DNA from 2 places in the Canibacter zhoujuaniae genome. Region 1 is predicted to be linked to the other one. Evidence: riboswitches for the same ligand, from Rfam matches in the RefSeq annotation. Region 1 holds a riboswitch; the other holds the start of a gene.
The links. A riboswitch is a leader RNA that binds a small molecule or an ion and turns the genes downstream of it on or off. The one in region 1 is predicted to bind S-adenosylmethionine.
Positions count from the first base shown of each region.

Region 2: linked by a shared signal. The riboswitch ahead of metK (methionine adenosyltransferase) and the one ahead of HCR00_RS03885 (LLM class flavin-dependent oxidoreductase) in region 1 are both predicted to bind S-adenosylmethionine.

Region 1 covers NZ_JAAIJZ010000002.1:1,177-11,426, reverse strand. The annotation lists gene HCR00_RS03915 (DnaJ C-terminal domain-containing protein) at 1-671, opposite strand, end outside; gene HCR00_RS03910 (nucleotide exchange factor GrpE) at 664-1,317, opposite strand; gene dnaK (molecular chaperone DnaK) at 1,321-3,165, opposite strand; gene HCR00_RS03900 (ATP-dependent DNA helicase) at 3,401-4,690, shown strand; gene HCR00_RS03895 (biliverdin-producing heme oxygenase) at 4,687-5,793, opposite strand; tRNA gene HCR00_RS03890 (tRNA-Gly) at 6,027-6,100, shown strand; SAM riboswitch class IV at 6,281-6,381, shown strand; gene HCR00_RS03885 (LLM class flavin-dependent oxidoreductase) at 6,529-7,947, shown strand; partial or broken gene HCR00_RS03880 (YPDG domain-containing protein) at 8,189-10,250, shown strand, end outside.
Region 2 covers NZ_JAAIJZ010000001.1:304,219-314,468, forward strand. The annotation lists gene HCR00_RS01420 (ABC transporter ATP-binding protein) at 1-266, opposite strand, end outside; gene HCR00_RS01425 (peptidoglycan-binding protein) at 266-1,660, opposite strand; gene HCR00_RS01430 (hypothetical protein) at 1,681-2,730, opposite strand; gene HCR00_RS01435 (ABC transporter permease subunit) at 2,817-3,587, opposite strand; gene HCR00_RS01440 (ABC transporter ATP-binding protein) at 3,587-4,555, opposite strand; SAM riboswitch class IV at 4,639-4,782, shown strand; gene metK (methionine adenosyltransferase) at 4,803-5,984, shown strand; gene gluQRS (tRNA glutamyl-Q(34) synthetase GluQRS) at 5,994-6,917, shown strand; gene HCR00_RS01455 (MFS transporter) at 6,928-8,157, opposite strand; gene HCR00_RS01460 (SGNH/GDSL hydrolase family protein) at 8,150-9,025, opposite strand; gene HCR00_RS01465 (DEAD/DEAH box helicase) at 9,095-10,250, shown strand, end outside.

The sequences.
Region 1 (10,250 bases):
AAGGTGATCGGCACCTTCACCCGCAGGTTTTTTCCGTCGCGCTCCCACACCGGGTGCGGGCGCACTTTCACAGTTAGCACCAGGTTGCCGGCCGGCCCGCCGTTCGGGCTCGGCTCGCCCTTGCCGCGCACTTTGATCTTTTTCCCGTCGGCAATACCCGCGGGGATCCGCACCTTTATCTGGCCGTGCTGCGTGTTGAGCGTAATGGTGTCACCGGCAACCGCTGAGCGGAAACTCACCGTGGTGTTGGCCGCAATATCGCGCCCCGGAGTCGGCGCAAACCCGAAACCTCCGCCACCTCCGCCGCCAAACATGTTGAACAGGTCTTCATAGCTCGTCGAGCCGTTTGGAGCACCGCGCCTCGCGCCCCCGCCGAACATGCCGCCGAAAATATCCTCAAAGCCGCCGGCACCCTGGCTGAAGCGCGCTCCGCCCGCACCCATCGCGCGAATCTGATCGTACTCCTGCCGCTGCTGTTTGTCTGACAGCACCGAATATGCTTCGCTGATGTCTTTAAACTTCGCCTCGGCCGCCGCATCGCCCGGATTTGAGTCCGGGTGGTACTTGTGCGCCAGCTTGTGATACTTCTTGGTTAGCTCTTTATCTGAAACGTCTTTATCGACGCCTAAGACTTTATAAAAGTCTTTCTCTAACCAATCCTGACTAGCCATCTGCAGCCACCACCGCTACTTTTGCGGGGCGCAGCTCAACGTTTCCTAGGCGATAGCCACGCTCCACAACATCAAGCACAGTGTTTGGCTCCTGCCCGGGCACAGGCACCTGCGCAATTGCTTCGTGCTGCTGCGGGTCAAACTGCTCTCCTTTTTCGCCGAAAGCAACCAGCCCCATTTTCTCGAGCGTTGTGCGCAGCTTCTGGGCGATAGCGGCAACGGCGCTGCCCTCCGGCAGGTCTCCGTGCTGCTCTGCCCGATCGAAGTCGTCGAGCACACCCAGCAGTGACAGCACGATGCTCGCCTTTGCCCGGTCGCGCTCGATTTCAGCGTTCGCCTCGGTGCGCTTGCGGTAGTTTGCATACTCCGCGGTGAGGCGGCGCAGATCCTCCAAATACGGATTTTCTTGCGGATCTGCGGCTTCTTCGTCAGCTACTGCCTCTGCCGCATCGTTTGCTGTCTGTGCGCCCGCTGCTTTTGCTTCAGCGGTCTGTTCCGCGTCGAGAATGTCTGCAACCGTAAAGTCAGCACTGTTTGCGCCGTCTGCTGTCTGTTCCTCATGCGCCGCAGGGCCGGTAGCGTCTGCCGCCGGCCCCTCAGCCTGAGGAACCTCTTCGCCCTCTGGGCGCTGTTCCTCATTAGTCATGATTTACTTCTGCTCTCCCTCGTCGTCAACAACCTCTGCGTCGACTACGTCTTCGTCAGTTGCGCCCTCAGCAGCACCCTCAGCGGCCGCTTCCTCTTGCGCTGCGGCGTAGATTGCCTGACCGAGCTTGGTCTGGCTCTCTGCGAGCTTATCTGCTGCTGTCTTAACAGCGTCGTCGTCATCTCCTGCGAGCGCATCCTTTAGCGCTTTCAGGTCTGCTGAAACCTCAGACTTCACGTCTTCTGGCAGCTTGTCTTCATTCTCTGAGATGAGCTTGTCAACTGAGTATGCAAGCTGCTCTGCGCTGTTGCGGTTCTCAGCTGCTTCGCGACGCTTCTGATCTTCAGCTGCGTGCTCTTCAGCTTCCTTGACCATGCGGTCGATGTCTTCCTGTGACAGGCTAGACCCTCCCGAGATGGTGATCGTCTGCTCCTTGCCGGTGCCCTTGTCTTTCGCGCTCACCTGCACAATACCGTTCGCGTCGATATCGAAGGTTACCTCGATCTGTGGAATACCACGCGGCGCAGGTGCGATCCCTGTCAGCTCGAAGGTGCCAAGGTTCTTGTTGTCGCGGGTGAATTCACGCTCACCCTGGAAAACCTGAATCGAAACCGATGGCTGGTTGTCTTCTGCGGTGGTGAATGTTTCTGACCGCTTGGTTGGGATCGCGGTGTTGCGCTTGATGAGCTTGGTCATGATGCCGCCCTTGGTCTCAATACCGAGAGACAGTGGGGTGACGTCGATAAGCAGCACATCCTTGCGCTCACCCTTTAGCACGCCCGCCTGCAGCGCAGCACCAACAGCCACAACCTCATCAGGGTTTACACCCTTGTTTGGCTCTTTGCCGCCGGTCAGCTGCTTCACGAGCTCGGTCACTGCTGGCATACGGGTTGAGCCACCAACGAGCACAACGTGGGCGATGTCGTTTACGCTCACGCCAGCTTCAGCAATAACATCGTTAAACGGCTTCTTAGTGCGTTCGAGCAGGTCTTTGGTGAGCTCCTCAAACTTTGCACGGGTCAGTGTCTCGTCCAGGTTTACCGGCCCCTCTGGAGTTAGTGAGAGGTATGGCAGCTGAATGTTGGTGCTGCTTGAGGTTGACAGCTCTTTCTTTGCCTGCTCAGCGGCTTCCTTCAGACGCTGCAGCGCAATTTTGTCGGTTGAAACATCAACCCCGGATGCGCTCTTGAGCTGGTTGATGAGCCAGTCTACGATGCGCTGATCCCAGTCGTCACCACCGAGTCGGTTGTCACCGCTGGTTGCGCGCACCTGAATGGTAGAGAGGTCGTCGTCCTTACCAACTTCGAGCAGTGAGACGTCGAAGGTGCCGCCGCCGAGGTCGAAAACAAGAATCAGCTCGTCTTCTTTACCCTTGTCAAGGCCATATGCGAGCGCGGCAGCGGTTGGCTCGTTCACAATGCGAAGCACGTTCAGACCTGCGATCTCACCGGCTTCTTTGGTTGCCTGACGCTCTGCGTCGTTAAAGTATGCGGGGACGGTGATAACGGCGTCTGTCACCTTGTCACCAAGATAGGTTTCAGCGTCGCGCTTCAGCTTCATCAGCGTGCGCGCGGAAATCTCCTGCGGGGTGTACTTCTTGTCGTCGATGTCGATCGTCCAGTCGGTGCCCATGTGGCGCTTTACCGAAGCGAGGGTGCGGTCGACGTTTGTGACCGCCTGACGCTTAGCGGTTTCACCGACGAGCACTTCACCGTCTTTTGTGAAGGCAACAATTGATGGTGTTGTGCGAGCGCCCTCAGCGTTCGCGATTACCTTTGGCTCGCCACCCTCAAGAACTGAAACTACTGAGTTTGTAGTGCCGAGGTCAATGCCTACTGCGCGTGACATATTTTCTCCTTTTGTCGAAACGGCTCACAGACTTGAGCCTTACACACTCAAGTTTACGTGCGGCACACCACTTGTCAAGCCAGATTCACAAAAGTTGAGCGAATTTGACTCAACTTTAAGCTGGTTCTCAGAAATGGTGCGGATCGCGCGAAAAACCACTGAAGTTTCAAGCCCTACCGCGGATCCGCAAACTAGAAAGATAGCATTTAAGAATGGCCTGCAACTAAGGAGAGACGTGGCTCGCAAAAAGAAGGTGAAACTCAGCGCCGCGCAGCAAGCGGTTTTTGAGCGTATCGAACTGTCAAACGAGCACCTCTTCATTACCGGCAAGGCTGGCACCGGCAAATCGACGCTGCTGCAGCACCTTGCGCGACACACGTCGAAACAAATAGCGATTTGCGCCCCGACAGGTGTTGCTGCGCTTGGCGTCGGCGGTCAAACAATTCACTCGCTGCTGCGCCTGCCCGTGGGGGTTATAGCCGATCATGAGCTAACTCAGAGTCGCGACTTAAAAAAGATGCTCGCAGCTATTGAGCTGCTGGTGATCGATGAGATTTCGATGGTTTCGGCAGATCTGATGGACGGCATCGATCGCGCCCTCCGTCTCGCGCGGCGCAAACCCTTTGACCCGTTTGGTGGGTGCCAGATTGTGATGTTCGGCGACCCGTATCAGCTGCCGCCCGTGGTGCCCCGTGACGAACACGAACGCGCATATATGAAAGACACCTACCGTTCGCTCTGGTTTTTTGACGCCAAGGTGTGGGAGACAGCTGCAGTGTCAGTTATCGAATTGAATGAGGTGCACCGCCAAAAAGACGGGCGCTTTAAAGAGATTCTGTCGGCGCTGCGTGAGGGGCGGGTAACCGCAGATATGGCGGAAGAAATAAACGCCGCAGGCTGTCGCCCGGCACCCGCTACCGGCGTTATAACCCTCGCAACCACAAACGCCACAGTGAATCGTATTAATGCCGCACGGCTTGCTGAGCTGCCCGGGCGCACCTTAAAGGCACGGGCAGAGATTACAGGCGAATTTAAGCAGCACTCCTTCCCCGCCGATGAAACCCTAGAGCTGAAAGTGGGGGCGCAGGTGATGTTTTTACGCAACGATCCCGATGGGCGCTGGGTTAACGGCACAATCGGTGTTGTATCGCGCATCGCCGGTAACGTCTGGGTTGAGATTGACCACGAGGAGCACGAGGTTGAGCCAACCGTCTGGGAGCGGTTTCAATACACCTACGACGCAGAACTCGGCAAACTCGAGCGCGAAGTTGCGGCGGAGTTTGAACAGTTCCCGCTGCGGCTAGCGTGGGCCGTCACGATCCATAAATCGCAGGGGCACACATACGATAGAGCGATTGTTGACCTCGGCCCTAGAGCCTTTAGCGCCGGGCAGACCTATGTAGCGTTAAGCCGTGTGCGCTCAATCGAGGGGCTCTATCTCACCAGGCCGCTAAAGCCGAGTGATGTTATCGTCGACCAGAATGTGCAAAGGTTTATGCGCACACAGCTGTCGCTCGGCGATTAAAGCGTCGCGTGACGTCTAGTAGCGCGGGTTACTGCTTCCGCTTTAACGGCTGCCAGGTCGTTAAACACGGCTGTGTTGAACTCATAGGCCATCCGCACCTCATCGAGGAACCTTTCGTGCCCTGCCGCATCGAGCGTTTCCCCGAGGGCGTCGAGGTTTGCACGATACTCGTTCTTAAAGGCGTCAAGGTCTGGGATGCTATTGAATTCATAGAATTCAACCCCCGCATGCTCGAAGCCGTGCTGCTTCCGCATCCGCCTCGCGATCATCTGCCCACCCGACAGATCGCCGAGGTAGCGGGTGTAGTGGTGTGCGACGATGCCCGGCAGGTAGCCTTCTGCACCGCATTTACGAATCCGATTTGTGTATTCGGTAACCGCTGGCACCGGCGCAATCTTCTCGCGCCAGTCATCACCGATCAGATGCTCTAAGTCTGCTTCGAGCGCACTCATGCGCAGCAGCTCTTCAGAAATAAACGGCCGGGTAGCGTCTTCCTGCGCGAGCAGGGTAGTTACCTCTTCGAGCGCGGCATACATATAGTAGTGCTGTGCGACAAGGTCGATGTAGTCCTGCAGCGGCGCCTGCCCACGCATAATATCTGCCATAAAGCTCGCACCCTCACTATCTGAGTGGAAGCCCCAGCTGCGATGGCGCACAACCGCCGAAAAAGGAGCATCGTCTGGCAGCGGCGCGGGCTGTTTTTTGCCCGGGTGACCGTGGTGGGCACCGCCGTGGTTGCCACCACCGTGGTGGCCGTGCGGCGCACTATAACCGCCTGCGTGCGGGTTTTCGCTGCTAGCAGTTTCGCTGCCCCGCGGCGCAGTGCCGGTTTTTTTGCAGGCCTCTTCATATAGCGCAACAATTTCCCGGCGGATTTCTGCACGCTCACTAATCACGCCACACGGCCACTCAACGCGCAGCTGGTGCTCACCAGCCGGGTTCACAACCCGCCAAGTGCCGGAGTTAGTGTCAAGGCCCACCATTTTTGCTTCGGTTGCGTCAGGGTATCCGAATGCTCGCGCAATGAGCAAACAGTCATCATTGTGATCGTCGTTCATGTGCGTTAGCACTGCCTGAATTACTTCCTGAGAAAACGCTGTCATACCAATCACCATAGAGCATGGCATAGGCCAAGCGCATCATCATCTGATGAAGTATTTTTCCGCGTACTTACGCGGAAGTTGCGCGCAATTCATCGGATGAAGTGCCGCTCTGGGCCGAGTTTTCGGCACTTCTCAAACACCACACTCCATGCTCTCCACACACCGGGCGGCATAAAATTTTATTTCAGAATTTCTACTATCTGATACCCTAGATTTTGCGTCCTACGCAGATTGCGGGTGTAGTTCAATGGTAGAACATCAGCTTCCCAAGCTGAGAGCGCGAGTTCGATTCTCGTCACCCGCTCCACTATCACCTCCGCTTTATACTCGGCAGATGACCGCCTTACTTGCGCAGATGCTCCGCTCATATGGTCGGCGGTAACCTCTGCCGGACCAATCGGTGAGGGGTGGCTAACTTCGTCAGCGAACGTAACAAAGTGAAACATAAGCTCCTCTAGTGGGCTGTGTGGGCTACAGTAAATCTCGAGATCAAGAGTCCCAACATCAAGCTCTGGCTAGTTGGGCGGCAACCCTCTCCCGTAGCGGGGTGCCCCAGATGAGGATCAGGCAGGAATGCAAGTACGGCGCAACCAGGCGCCACCTTCGCGAAAGCTCGGTGCTTTTACCTTGGGTAAGGGCACCGGTGGCAGCACGGGCGCGGAGGGCTAACCACCAGCTGTGAAAGGGCCCGGCGCTATGACCGAGAAGAAGCGCATTGTCGTCAACGCTTTTGATATGACCACTCCCAGCCACCAGAGTTTTGGCCTGTGGCGTCACCCCCGCAACCGTGCTGATGAGTACAACACCATTAAATACTGGACAGACCTAGCTAAGGTGTGCGAAAAGGGTCTGTTTGACGCAATTTTTATCGCTGATGTGGTCGGCGTCTACGATGTCTACAAAGATTCCGTAGCTCCCGTGCTGAATGATGGCGCCCAGGTTCCTGTGGGCGATCCCTTCCTGCAGATTTCTGCTATGGCAGCTGTCACCGAGCACCTGGGCTTTGGCGTTACCGCCGCTGTCACCTACAACCAGCCCTATACTCTGGCCCGCTCCTACTCCACCCTAGATCACCTGACCGGTGGTCGTGTGGGCTTCAACGTGGTGACCTCCTACCTGCAGTCTGCTGCTGAAAACCAGGGCCTGCCCGGTCAGATTGACCACGATGAGCGCTATGAGATTGCCGAAGAGTTCCTCGATGTCTGCTACAAGCTGTGGGAGGGCTCCTGGGAAGACGACGCTGTGCCCCGCGACCGCGAAAAAGGCATCTTTGCTGATTCCTCAAAGGTTCACCCTATTCTGCACAAGGGAAAATACTTCCAGGTGCCCGGTATCGCTCTGACCGAACCTTCCCCGCAGCGCACTCCCGTTATTTTCCAGGCCGGTGCCTCCTCGCGCGGCCAGGCTTTCTCGGGCCAGCACGCCGAAGCTATCTTTATTACCGCCCTGCGCCCCCACCTGACCAAGGTGCTGACCGAGCGCATCCGCAACGCAACCGAGAAGGCCGGCCGTAAGCGCGATGATGTGAAGATTCTGGCCATGCTTTCCGTTGTTGTAGACGAGACAGACGAGAAGGCTCAGGCCAAATATGCCGAATATCTTAAGTACCAGGACATTGAGGCATCTCAAGGCATTATCGGCGGCTGGAGCGGCGTTGATTTGGATCAGTTCGATGAGGACGAGGCTCTCAAATACGTTGAAACCGAGTCTATTCAGTCATTCCTGACCCCCTTCACCCTGCAGGACAAGGAGAAGGAGTGGACCCGCAAGGACATCGCCGAGCACTGTGCCACCGGCGGCATGGGCGCGGTTCTGGTGGGTTCTGCCCAAACCGTCGCAGATGAGTTGGAAAAATGGATTGATGAGGGCGGCCTGGACGGCATTAACCTGGCCTACCATGTTTCCCCCGGCTCTTTCGAGGATTTCGTAGAGTTTGTCGTTCCCGAACTGCAGAAGCGCGGCCGCTACCGCACCACCTACGAGGGCTCAACCCTGCGTGAGAGCCTCTTTGGTGCGGGCAACAAGTATGTGGACGAGCGCCACCCTGCTGCCAAGTACCGCGGCGCCTACGCGGGTAAGCCCTCTGCGGCTGACACTCCGGCGCGCGACTTCCTTAAACTGGCGCTTGAGAAGGCTGCGGCCCAAGGCCAGTAGTTCGCTAATCTACAGGGCGTAGATCCGCACCGCTGCCCGGTAAAAAGCCTGCAATAGCGCTATCTACAAGGGTGGCAATTGCAGTGATCCCCCCCCCCCCGAAGCGTCTCAGTTGATCATTTGCAGACAGAGCCGAAAACTGGTTTACTTGGTACGAGTCGCTACCCGCATGGGGCAGAAGTGTGCCCGTATTTGGTTCGCGACGCCCCCACCCCCGATTAAAGAAAGGATCTCATCTGTGATGAGGGAAAATAATTATTCTTCGAGCAGATGGCGTTTTTCACGCCTGAAGCTCACAGCTACCTGTGGTGTAGCTGCTTTAGTGGTTGGAAGCCTCAGTGTGGGCGCCGGGGGAGTTGCTTACGCTTCCTCCCCTGATAATCCTGCCGAGGTCGGGGTAAGCTACCCCGGTTTCAACCCTGACAACGTCTATCAGACAGGCGCTGATGAGCAGCGCTACACCTACAGCGGTCAGGCTGCTAAATACCCTGATGCCATTGAGTCCCCATCAAACTCTGACGGCAGCCAGACCATCTCAGGTCAGGTTTTTGTGCAGCGCTATGGTGGCTTCGCGGTAGACAGCAAAAACGACGCGAAAATGCGCGCGATCCCTCTTGAAGGTGTGCGCGTCTACGCTCAGTGGAAGGAAAAAGACGGGACTGTCTCCCCTATTTACACCACCACAACCAACGCAGCCGGTGAGTACTTCATCAAACTGGCTGACTTCACCACCGCTGCAGGTAAGACCTACCATTTTGATGCAGATCCTAACCTCCCAGAGGGCGAAAAGTGGCGCGTCTGGGCAGATAACCCTGACAAGGGCAATCTGACGCAGCTTGCAAACTACATGAACGGCCAGTTTGGCCCTCCAACCTATACATACGACACTGAGGTGCATGCTGGTATCGGCAATGACATCGTCACCGGTGCACACATTCGTTACGGCCTCAAGCCTCAGAATGACGCCATGCACAACCTCGACGCTGTCAAAGCAACCCCGGCAGCTGACGGTGCTGGCCAGGTTAAAGGTCAAATCCGTTGGGAGCTCTCGAAGCTTGTTGCTCCAACCGGCTGGACCGGCGGTCTCATTCCGCGCTACTCACCTAACGGTGCAGATGTCGGCGCTGATAACGTAACCGTTTACGGTTCTTACCTCTCCGACTACGCTCTCTCTAAGATTTACGCTGAAGATCCACGCACTTTCGGCTCTGACGGCAAGGTCCGTGATGCAAGCTGGAACATGGATAATGAAGCAAAGCTGCAGGACTGGATTCGCCGCCAGATCGCTGCTGAGGGTAAAGAGAAGTGGATCGCAGAAACAGTATCTGCGATAACCGACAACCGTGGACGTTACACGCTGCAGTTCTCGGGCACATACGGTGTCGCATGGGATAACGTAGGAAACTTCGCTGGCCCAACAGAGAACGAGCGTTTCAACACTGTTGCTGAGCTGCCGACCGACGGTCGCTGGGCGACAAGCGGTGGTGACGTTGCAACCCTTGGTGGCCGCACCACAAAGCACATCAACACCGCCTGGGTTTTTGTCTCAACAAACCTCTCTGATGGCATTGCTGTCGGCACACCATGGATGGCAAACGGTTACCTGAGCGAAACCGCTTACAACGCACTCGGTGCTGGTTGGGCAAACCTTTCGCTGTACAACGGCATCAACAATGCGGATATGGCTGTCTACCCAGACTATGCAGATTTCCGAGTTAGCGATGGCGAAGGCGATCTGAACTCTGGCGTACCGGGTGATGTCGCGCAGACTATTACCTCTGGCCTGCCTACCCAGTTCGTTGACGGTAAGGTTTACCAGATTGAGTGGACTGAAGCCGAAACAGGCCGGGTTGTTGCAACCGGTCCGCTTGTTGCTGCTGGCCCAGACGGAACGATCCCTTCATTCCCACTGGAAACAGATAAGAATCTGACAAAGACAACTATCTACAACGCAACCCTTTACCCGGTTAATAAAGAAACCAGTGAGCGCGGCGAAGCTTACGCTGTTGACTCATACACGGTAGTTGTTGGGCACAAGCCTATCTATGACGAGGTAACCGGTAAGCCAGGCGAAACCCTGACTTCTCCAGTTAAGGGCTTTGACCTAACCACCACGGAAGAAGAAGAACGTATTTCTGCAGACGCTTTGGATCCAAAGCTGGCTGCCGAGAATCCATTCTCGATTCCGGAAACCTTTAAAGCTCCTGAGGGTTGGACCGCAACAATCGATCCAAAGACCGGTGAGGTAACCGTTGTTCCACCTGCTGATGCTGCGCCTGGCACCGAAATTACGGTTCCAGTTG
Region 2 (10,250 bases), on a different contig from region 1:
TCGTCGGCAAGCTCGGAGGTGTTAATCCCCTCGAAATAATAGGTGCCGGTGCTCGGGCGGTCAAGCAGCCCGAGCGTGTTCAACATCGTAGACTTGCCAGACCCGGAAGGGCCGATTATTGCCAGATAGTCACCGCGCTCAATGCGTAAATTAACTCCGCGCAGCGCGAGCACCTGCGGTGAACCGGCAAACAGTCGGGTGACATCGTCAAGCATCGCGATTGGCCCATCGTAGTCGGGGTTTCCAACCGTGCTCACGGTGTTCATTAGCGGCCCACCACAACCTTAGCGCCTTCTTTAACGCGCTTGTCTGTGCTTGAAATTTCTACAAATCCTTCAGCGGCGAGACCGGTGGTGACCTCGACTAAAGCGGTTTCCATCCCGCCTTTATCTTTCGAGATGAGCAGCTCGATGCGGTCTTCACCGCCTGATCCTGCTGTCACCGCCGCAACAGGCACTGCTAACACTTCAGACTCTGTGGCAGCGATGGGGATCGTAACGCGCACGTTGTTACCGCGCAGCTCGGTTACGTCTTCAGCAGACAAACCTTGCGGCTCTAGCACGACCTGATAGCGGCCGGAAGAGTCACCGCTGTTGGAGTTCTTATCGCCCTCTGATCCCTCATCTTTATTCTCGGTGTTTGCAGACCCCCTGCGCACTTCCTTCACAGTGGCTGTGTAGTCTTTACCGCGATGCACAAAAGTTGCGGTCGAGCCGACGGTGATTGACTCTGCATCCTGTTTGCTCACTGTGCCGGTGATTGACAGAGTCGCGCCTGAGACACTCATGGGGGAACCGCTCAAAACATCGCCACGCTTCACTCGCAGCTCATCGACACGACGCGGCAGATCAGTTAGATAGAGAACTTCCGAAGCCGGCAGGTAGACCATATTTGCTTCAACAGCAAGGCGGTACTGTTCCTCAATATCGCGCAGCAGCCCCTGGTCAACCGGCTCTACGTCCTGTGCTTCTGAATACTGCCGTTCGAGATCGCGGATAGTTTTGCGCCCCTCGAGCCCGCCGTCCGGTGCCTTATAACCGAGATCGCGGTACAGTGCGGCGACCGCTTCAGAAGTCGCAGCGTCGAACAGATTGCTAGTAACATCACCAACGCCATACCCGAGCGATGCAAGAGCCTGTTTCAGCTGCAGCACATCAGGCCCCTGCATCCCGACTTTGAGAGTGCGGTAAGCAGGCAGCTCGCCCGGTAACACTACGACCGGCCGACCCGCAACCTCAAGTGCGAGAGTGCCTGCTTCTAAGAGATCACCAACTTTGGGTAGATTTCCGGTTATGATAGGGCGTTCTTCGCTGCCGGCTGTGTCTAACTCGACAGCAACCGCATCAGCGAATGATATTTCACCGCGAGTGATGATCTTGTTCTCTATCTTCCGAAGTTCGATAGGCGCGCTGATCGGGCCGGCCTCGGGGGCTTCTTTGCGTGCAGCAAGCTCTGCAGGTGACACAATAAACTGCATTATGAGCACACCCGCCAGAAGTGAGGCAAGAGCTACGGCGGCAATTACTGCAACAAGTTTTGAACCGCTGAGACCTTTTTTAGATTTCGTGGTGGGCTCTGTGCTGGCATCCTCATCAGTGGTATTTGTATCTTCGTTAGTGGTGTTGGTATCCAGCTCAGGCGCTTGCTCGTTATCAATCATCAGAAATCTACCCTGTCGCGTTACTTGCTTTTCGAGTTCTTCTCGTTGACGAGAGCTGTTACACGGTTGAGAGTCGCCTTATTCTCGTTGACGAATTGGGTCTGCCGCTCAAACGTTATATCGTAGTGTTTTTTGTGATACCCGATCTTTTCCTTGCAATCCCACTCAGCAACGGCAACCTCTCGCTCGCGCTTTTTAAAGGCCTCTAACTCTTCCGGCGAAGCAGAACTGGTCTCGCCAGAATCATCAGATGCAGCAGCTAGCTCGTTGTATTCCTCCCAGAGAATATCTTGCGCACTTTGGTCACCTAAGTTGTCTAACCCAACATCCGCTTTTGCTAGACAGTCAGACAGCTCTCGGTCGAGATCGTGGAAGGGGTAGTCAGCGTGTGTTTTGTCATACTCAGAGTTAGCTAGTTCACCTATTTTCTCAAGCAGGTCTTTGATTTCAGGATCATCCTGCAGCGCACCAATAGGATCCTGTGACATTTCATCATGCCTTATGCTGCCGTAGCAGCCCTGGTCGTAATCATCCCAGCTTGCCTCGCCAGCTTCAATCGCAGCCATTTGCTCTTCAGTAAGCGAAGGGCCCTGCAGTGACTCGTAGTATGCGTCCCGTTCTGAGTCACTCAGACTGTTTACATAGTCTTGATTGGGATCTACCTGCTGGGCGCCGTCAATATCTTCGTCATTTAAGCCGCCCGGAACTTCGGTGATGCCGTAACCGTGTTTTTCCGCATACTCTCTTGAGTCGTACGATAAATCATCATCAGAAGAGCTGTAATCGTCACTGAAATCCTCACGCTTTGGTGGGTTCGGTGTGTAATCCCAACCCTGATCCTGCATACATGAGGCAATTTTTTCCTCCGCCTTAACCAGCGTTTCGTATGCCTTATCGGCATCGTAATCGTTGGCTGAGTAGATCTCGTTAAAAAACTGGTTTAAAGGTAGCTTGTCATAATCGAGATCGGCGGCGCTGCTAGCGTTGTTCTGTGAACCACAACCGCTGAGCACCAATAGTGATGAAGCGAGAATCGCGATTGTTGGCAGCGCTCTCTTTTTGAAGCTCATTGCTGTCTACTCCTTTGTACGGATGTAAGTGCGTACAGCTATACTAGAGCCGCAATCGTCGTAAATAACCGCAAATAATCAAATTGTTATTTAACATCTGACTTTTGGTTTCTAATCAAGCCCAGCACCAGCGGAATTACAATATATGCGGCCAAAACAACAATGTTGTACCACAGCGGAGCAGGCGAGTCGACGCTCCACCCAGGCTCTACAGCAGCGAAGTTGTCCACATAAGCAGCAATGTCTTGCGTTCGTGGGATCGCCAGCACCTTAGCAAGAGGGTGCAGCGCTTCTATGTAAACCGCAGCCGTGAACAGCAGACTCTCGATAACCATGTAGTAGACCAGCGTAATCGTCATGCCTGAAACAAGACTTCTGAACAGGGCAGAAAAGCCGAAACTTGCAGCCCACATCAAAACAATTGGCAAAATTGCGGCAAGTGCTTCGCCATAACCCCTATCAGCAAATCTAACGTTTGGGGCGATCCAAATAACCAGTAAGCTCAAGGCAACTCCGAGCAGCAGATTCAGTGTCAGAAACGTAAATCCAGTCACAGCTTTGGCGCACAACCACTGCCAACGTTTTTGCTGAGTCAGGAATGCATGAGCGTTAAGACCGGACGAAATATCGCCTCCAACGCTAGAAGCAGAAAACACCGCTGCGATGATCGCGAAGATAAAAGATGATGTGGTGAAGATAGATCCCCATGTTTCAACACTGTCTTCTCCGGCAAACACCGCCGAAAGCACCTGCGGCCCGTAGAGGCTGCCAGTTAGCAAAACTGTATACAGAATGGTGGAGCGCAGAGACGCTAGTTTAATAACTTCAGCTTTAATTGCGTTCATTAGATTGTTCATTAGTTTTGGCCTCCGTCTACCTGCGCAGTTGAATACTCTTGGGAGGCGCCGGTTAGTTTTAGGAATGTTTCTTCAAGTCCGACCGTTTGTGTGTAGAGCTGTGTGATGGGAAGCCCATTGGCGAGTGCAAGGCCGGCGATATCTGCACGCGCTGCTGCTTCGTTTTGCTCTTCAGAGATTTCAACCTCAATTTGGGAAGCAGCTTTAGAGCTCGTATTAACTCGATATCCTGCATTTTGCAATAAGGCGGTTAGCCGCACGTGTTCTGGGCACTCGACAATAACCGCAGCGTTACCGGCGAGGAATTCTTGCATGGAATATTCTCCAAGCAGCTGCCCGCGGCCGATTACAACCAGTCGATCTGCGGTGAGCTGCATCTCATTCAGAAGATGCGAAGACACCAGCACAGCCCGCCCTTGGGAGGCGAGGAAGCGGATCGTATCACGCAGCCAGCGCACACCCTCGGGGTCGAGGCCGTTAACAGGTTCGTCCAAGAGCAGATGCTGCGGGTCTCCCAGCAGTGCAGCAGCGAAGTTGATGCGCTGTTTCATGCCAAGCGAGTAGCTTTTCATAGGTTTTTTCGCGACCGCTGTCATGCCTACGAGATCGAGGCACTCAGCAACCCGAGACTGCGGTATCCCGCCGCTCGCAGCCAGTACACTCAGATGCCCATACCCGGAGCGTTTGGGTGTGAACCAATTGGCGTCGAGAATAGCGCCGGCAACTCGCGATTTATTAGGCAACTTCGAGAAATCAGAATCGTAGCTTTTACCGTCAACTGCGCCCGTAAATCTGACAGAACCAGAGCTGGGGGTATCCAGCCCAAGCATGCAACGCATCGTTGTTGACTTGCCGGAGCCGTTTGGGCCGAGAAATCCAGTTACCTGCCCGTCCGGAACCGAAAAACTGAGATCGGCAATCGCCTTCTTGCTGCCGTACGTTTTAGTTAGATTTTCAACTTCGATCATTGTTTAAGAATAAGCGCAACAAGCCTTCCAGCGTAAGGGGGGGCGTGTCGAGGTTTTTGTAAAAATCTGTTACGCTTTCAACAGTTCAAGAGTTGCAGCCTTACAGTACCTGGCTGGCTGCACGACAACCCGAGCTCATTGTTCCGGGTGTCCCAGGGTAAGAACCGGCGCACACGGTGCAGCAAGACAATGAATATCTGCTCATCTCGTGCGTGCAAGCAATGAACAACCACGAAAGCGAGATGAAATGCAGCTCTTCACCTCCGAATCTGTCACCGCCGGTCACCCTGACAAACTGTGTGACCAGGTCAGTGACGCCATACTTGATGCCTACTTGGGTGCGGATCCCACAAGCCGTGTCGCTGTCGAAACGCTGGCCGGTAACGGTCGGATCGTGATCGCCGGCGAGGTGAGCTCTAACGCAGGTATCGACCTTGAGGCAATCGCGCGGAAAACTATTAGAGAGATCGGATACACGGATCCCGCATACGGCCTTGATGCTGCAAACTGTGAGGTGCAAATTTTTGTTGCGCCGCAGTCGCCTGAGATTGGCGAGGGCGTCTCAGTCTCTGCCGAACAGCGCAGTGCGACAGCCGAGGATCCTTTCGACCTGCAGGGGGCCGGTGACCAGGGGATAATGTTCGGTTACGCAACAAACGAAACCCCGACACTAATGCCGCCAGCACTCACTATCGCGCACGCGCTTGCTGCGCGCCTGCAAGAGGTGCGTCAAACTGGAGTTCTAGAGTGGCTGCGACCAGACGGTAAAACCCAGGTGACTTTAGGGCTTGAAAATGGTGTGCCAAAGCTGGTTGACACTGTTGTGCTGTCAACCCAGCATGCTGAACATGTTTCCCAAGATGAGATCCGGGAAGCGGCTGCACATCACGTAGTTGCGCCGATCCTGCACGAAACCGGCCTAGATCTGGAGCAGTTAAAATTACACGTTAACCCCTCAGGCTCGTTTATTGTTGGTGGCCCGCAAGCAGACGCCGGTCTGACGGGACGTAAAATCATCATTGATACCTACGGGGGAGCGGCACGACACGGCGGCGGTGCGTTCAGCGGCAAAGATCCATCAAAGGTTGATCGCTCAGGCGCGTATGCGATGCGGTGGCTTGCAAAACATGTTGTTGCTGCGGGGCTTGCCGAGCGAGCAGAGCTGCAGGTGGCGTATGCGATCGGTAAGGCGCGGCCGGTTGGGCTTTACGTTGACACTTTTGGCACCGGTGTTATCTCTGATGAAGAGATTGCGAAAGCCCTGCAGCGCACATTCGATTTGCGGCCGGCTGCTCTGATTGATGAGCTAAAGCTGAAGCGCCCGATTTATGCAAAGACAGCCGCATACGGTCACTTTGGCAGAGAACTGCCCGAGTTCACGTGGGAGCACACCCCCAAAATAGCTGCGTTAAAACAGGCTGCCGCGTAATCTGGAGTTATGGAAACTATTGGGCGAGGTGCGGGGCGTTATGCGCCGAGTCCAAGCGGGCGCCTGCACATCGGTAATCTGAGCACGGCTCTTGTGGCGTGGCTTGCTGCTCGCTCTACCGGCCGTAAATTTTTAGTGCGGATCGATAACCTCGATCGCGATAGAGATGCCGGCGCAGGGCCAGCACAGCTGTCGGATTTAAAACTGCTTGGGCTTGACTGGGATGAGCCTGCTGTGTGGCAGGCGGATCGATCCGCAAGCTATGCTGCAGCGGTTGAGAAGCTTACCGCAGCCGGATTAGTGTTTGAGTGTTTCTGCTCGCGTAAGGATATTCTGCAAGCACCCACCGCGCCGCATGCACCGCCGGGAGCGTATCCGGGCACCTGCCGCAACCTGAGTGCAGCAGAGATCGCGAACAAGCAGGAGCAGTTTGGTGGGCGCAACCCGGCACTCCGTCTGCGCACACCAGCACCGGCCCAAGAGCGCTCGTTTACAGACGCGCTGCTCGGCAGAGTTACAGGCTCTGTTGATGATTTCGTATTGCGACGTGGTGACGGCACCTACGCCTATAATCTTGCAACCGTGGTTGATGATGCCGCAGCGGGAGTGGATCAGGTGGTGCGGGGAGAGGATCTTGCGCTGAGCACTCCGAGACAGCTCGTGCTTTATGATCTGCTCGGTCTAAAAGCTCCTGAATATGCACACGTGCCGCTGGTTTTAAACAAACAGGGTCAGCGCTTAGCTAAACGTGATGGCGCTGTCACCCTGGCAGAGCTGCTTGAGTTGGGGATCAACCCTAGTGAGGTGCTCTCTAAAATGGCAGAATCTTTGGGGCTTAGTAAACCCGGTGAAGTGGTTAGTGCCACACAACTAATTTCACGCTTCGAGTATGCGAAACTTCCGAAAAAGCCGTGGATCTTTGCGGGGTTATAAGCGAAAAGAATCAGCTTTGATTCAGAGTTTGAATAGGTGCTGTTGCAACACCTAAGTGACGCTGCACACGCTGCGCTAACAGCAGCGCCAATAACCCTAAAGCGGTAAACCCAATCGCTAAGAATGCGGGTGAGTTAAAGCCGAACCCGAGGCCGACCATGAGACCGCCGCCGGCGGCACCGAGAGCGTTCGCTGCGTTGAATGCTGAATGCATCAGAGAGCTGCCGATCACCGGTGATTCAGGAGTTATATCCATCATCCATACTGCAACCATCGGGCTGCAGGCGCCGCTAGAAAACGCCATCACGAAAACACCTGCGCCCAAGATGAGTGGATTGTGTGCGCCAAAAGCAACAATCGCGCAGCCGGTGAGGAAAGCAAGCAGTGCAATGCGCATCCAGAAGCGTTTATTGATATCGGCTAACCTGCCGCCGGTCAGGCTGCCGAGTGTTTGACCGAGGCCGACCAATACGAGGGTTGCCGAAACTAAGTGCGCGTCAAGCTGCGCGACATCTGTTACCAGCGGTGAAATATATGAGTACACCGCAAAAAACCCGGCGGTGCCCAACATCGCTGCGATAAAAGCAAGCCACAAAAGCGGTTTTGTAAGCACCCGGAATTGCGATGTGAGCGGCGCATGTGCCGGAGTTTCCTGCGCTGGCACAGTAACGGCGATAGCAATCACCGCGAGCAGAAAAACACCGGCTATTACGCCGAGCGCGATGCGCCAGCCGAAGGTTTGGCCAACAAGAGTTAGCACCGGCACCCCAGCGAGGGAGGCGAGCGGGAGCCCGAGCATGACGTAGCTGACGGCTCTGCCACGCTGGCCCGGCCCCATCATACGTGCTGCAACCAGCGGCGCAAGACCGAAATAGGAGCCGTGCGGTAAACCGGCGATAAAACGCATAACGACAGCGAGCGCAAAGTTATTAGTGAGCACGGTAGCAAGTGTGGTGAGCACGAAGCTAGCCATAAAAATAAGCAGCACACGTTTTGGGTTAAAACGACCGGCCAGAATGGTGACAACCGGCGCTCCGATAATTACACCCATTGCGTATGCGCTAATAAACCAGCTGGAATTACCGAGCGCGAGATCGCGATTTGTGATGTATTGCGTCTCTAAAAGATCACTCGCGATCTCAGGCAGGATGCCCATCGGCAGAAATTCCGCAGCGCCTATACCAAAACTGCCTATCGCAAGCGCGATGATAGCGAGTAAAACTGTTTTCCTGTTATTCAACTGGACCAGGCTCCGGTCGCTTTGGCTCCACGTTATCGCCTGAGGAAACTCGGCGAATACGACGGATCACCCACGGCAGCAAATACTCGCGCGCCCATACGGCGTCTTCTTTTCGCGCCTCCCGCCAGGTGCGCACGGGAGCGGGTTCGGGTTTGCGTGCTTCAAGCGAGTGGGGCACGTTAAGGCTGTCAAGGATGCAGATAGCTACGGCATGGTGACCGAGCGGGTTGAGGTGCAGACGGTCTTCTGCCCAGTAGCGCGAGTCGGTAAGTTCGGTGCGCGCCCACAGGTTCACTATTATTGCGTCGTAGCGTTCAGCGACGGTGCGCTGATGCATAGAATACAGTGCGGCACGACTGTAGATAGCTTTAAAAACGCCCTCACTGCTGTCAAATGCGCTAAACAGAACAACAGTCGCTCCGGCTTCGGTGAAACGTTTAACGATGCTCTCTTGCTTTGCGATTATTTCGATAATGTTTGCTTTCGGCCGCAAAACATCATTACCGCCGGCAGAAATGAAAACAAGATCAGGCTTTAAAGCAAGTGCTTTATCAACCTGTTCAGCGATGACCTGATCAATCACTTTGCCGCGCACTGCGAGGTTGGCGTATGCCAGATCAGGATTGTGCTTTGCGAGGACGGTTGCGACGCGATCTGCCCAGCCGCGCAAACCACCCGGGGCGGTGTCGTCAGGATCACCCACACCCTCGGCAAATGAATCTCCGATAACCACCATACGGTTCCAGGGGAGACGCAGACCTTCGTTAACCGCAGCTTTTTCTCTGGCGCGCAAAGCTGCTGCGTCCAGTTCTTCCTGATTCGGGATCCGCACCGAATCGGTCGCTGACTGTGTTTTATTATTCGACAAAGCGTCCTCCCAAAAGCACTTAAGATCTGCTTGTGCAGTTTTATTGCTCCCCGATTATTCTAGAGGGGTATGTCTGATCCAATCGACCGCCTGCATCTGCCTGGAACCAGCGCCGCAGAGCACCTTTCACCCTCTTATCCGGAGCGTGCCGCTTGGGGTACGGCGGGAACTCTTAGAGCCTGGCAGGAAGAAGCAATCAGCAAGTATCTAGCTTCTGAACCGCGTGACTTCCTCGTATCGGCGACCCCCGGCGCCGGTAAAACTACTTTTGCGCTGCGGCTGGCTGCGATCCTACGTGCGAAAAATACAGTTAATCAGGTTATCGTGGTTGCCCCCACAGAGCATCTAAAAGTGCAGTGGGCTGATGCGGCTGCCCGGGCCGGCATTAAACTAAACCCGCACTACTCCAATGGTGATGGCTTAAATTACGGAAGCGGCTATCACGGCATTGTTGTGACCTACGCGCAGGTTGCAATGAAGCCAATCCAGCATCAGATCATCTGTGAAGCCGCCGAGACTCTTGTCATTATGGATGAGGTGCATCACGGCGGTGATTCCCTGAGCTGGGGGGAGGGCATCATAACCGCCTACGCCGCAGCAAAACGGCGACTGGCGCTGACGGGCACTCCGTTTAGATCCGATGACGCACAAATACCGTTCCTGCGTTATGCGCGCATGCCCGACGGCACAAAAGTATCTGACACAGATTATGACTACGGCTACGGCCGAGCTCTGAACGACGGGGTTGTGCGCCCGGTAATTTTCATGATCTACGCCGGAAAAATGAAGTGGCAGTCAAGCGCTGGCGAGGTGATGGAAGCACGGTTAGGTGAGGGGAACCCTAAAGACATTACAAAACAGGCCTGGCGCACCGCACTAGATCCATACGGGGATTGGATGTTAAGCGTGCTTCGAGCAGCCGATAAGCGTCTTTCCGAAGTGCGACACCATGTTGAAGACGCCGGGGGGCTTGTAATAGCTGCGGATCACGCAACCGCAAAAGCATACGCCAAACTGTTGGCGGAGATAACCGGGGAAAAGCCGGCGCTAATTCTGTCTGACGACGCGGGAGCATCGCAGCGGATCGCAGATTTTGCAAAAGCCAACACACGGTGGATGGTCGCAGTGCGGATGGTGTCAGAGGGGGTGGATGTGCCGCGGCTAGCGGTCGGTGTCTATGCAACAAATTCTGCTACGCCACTGTTTTTTGCGCAGGCAATTGGGC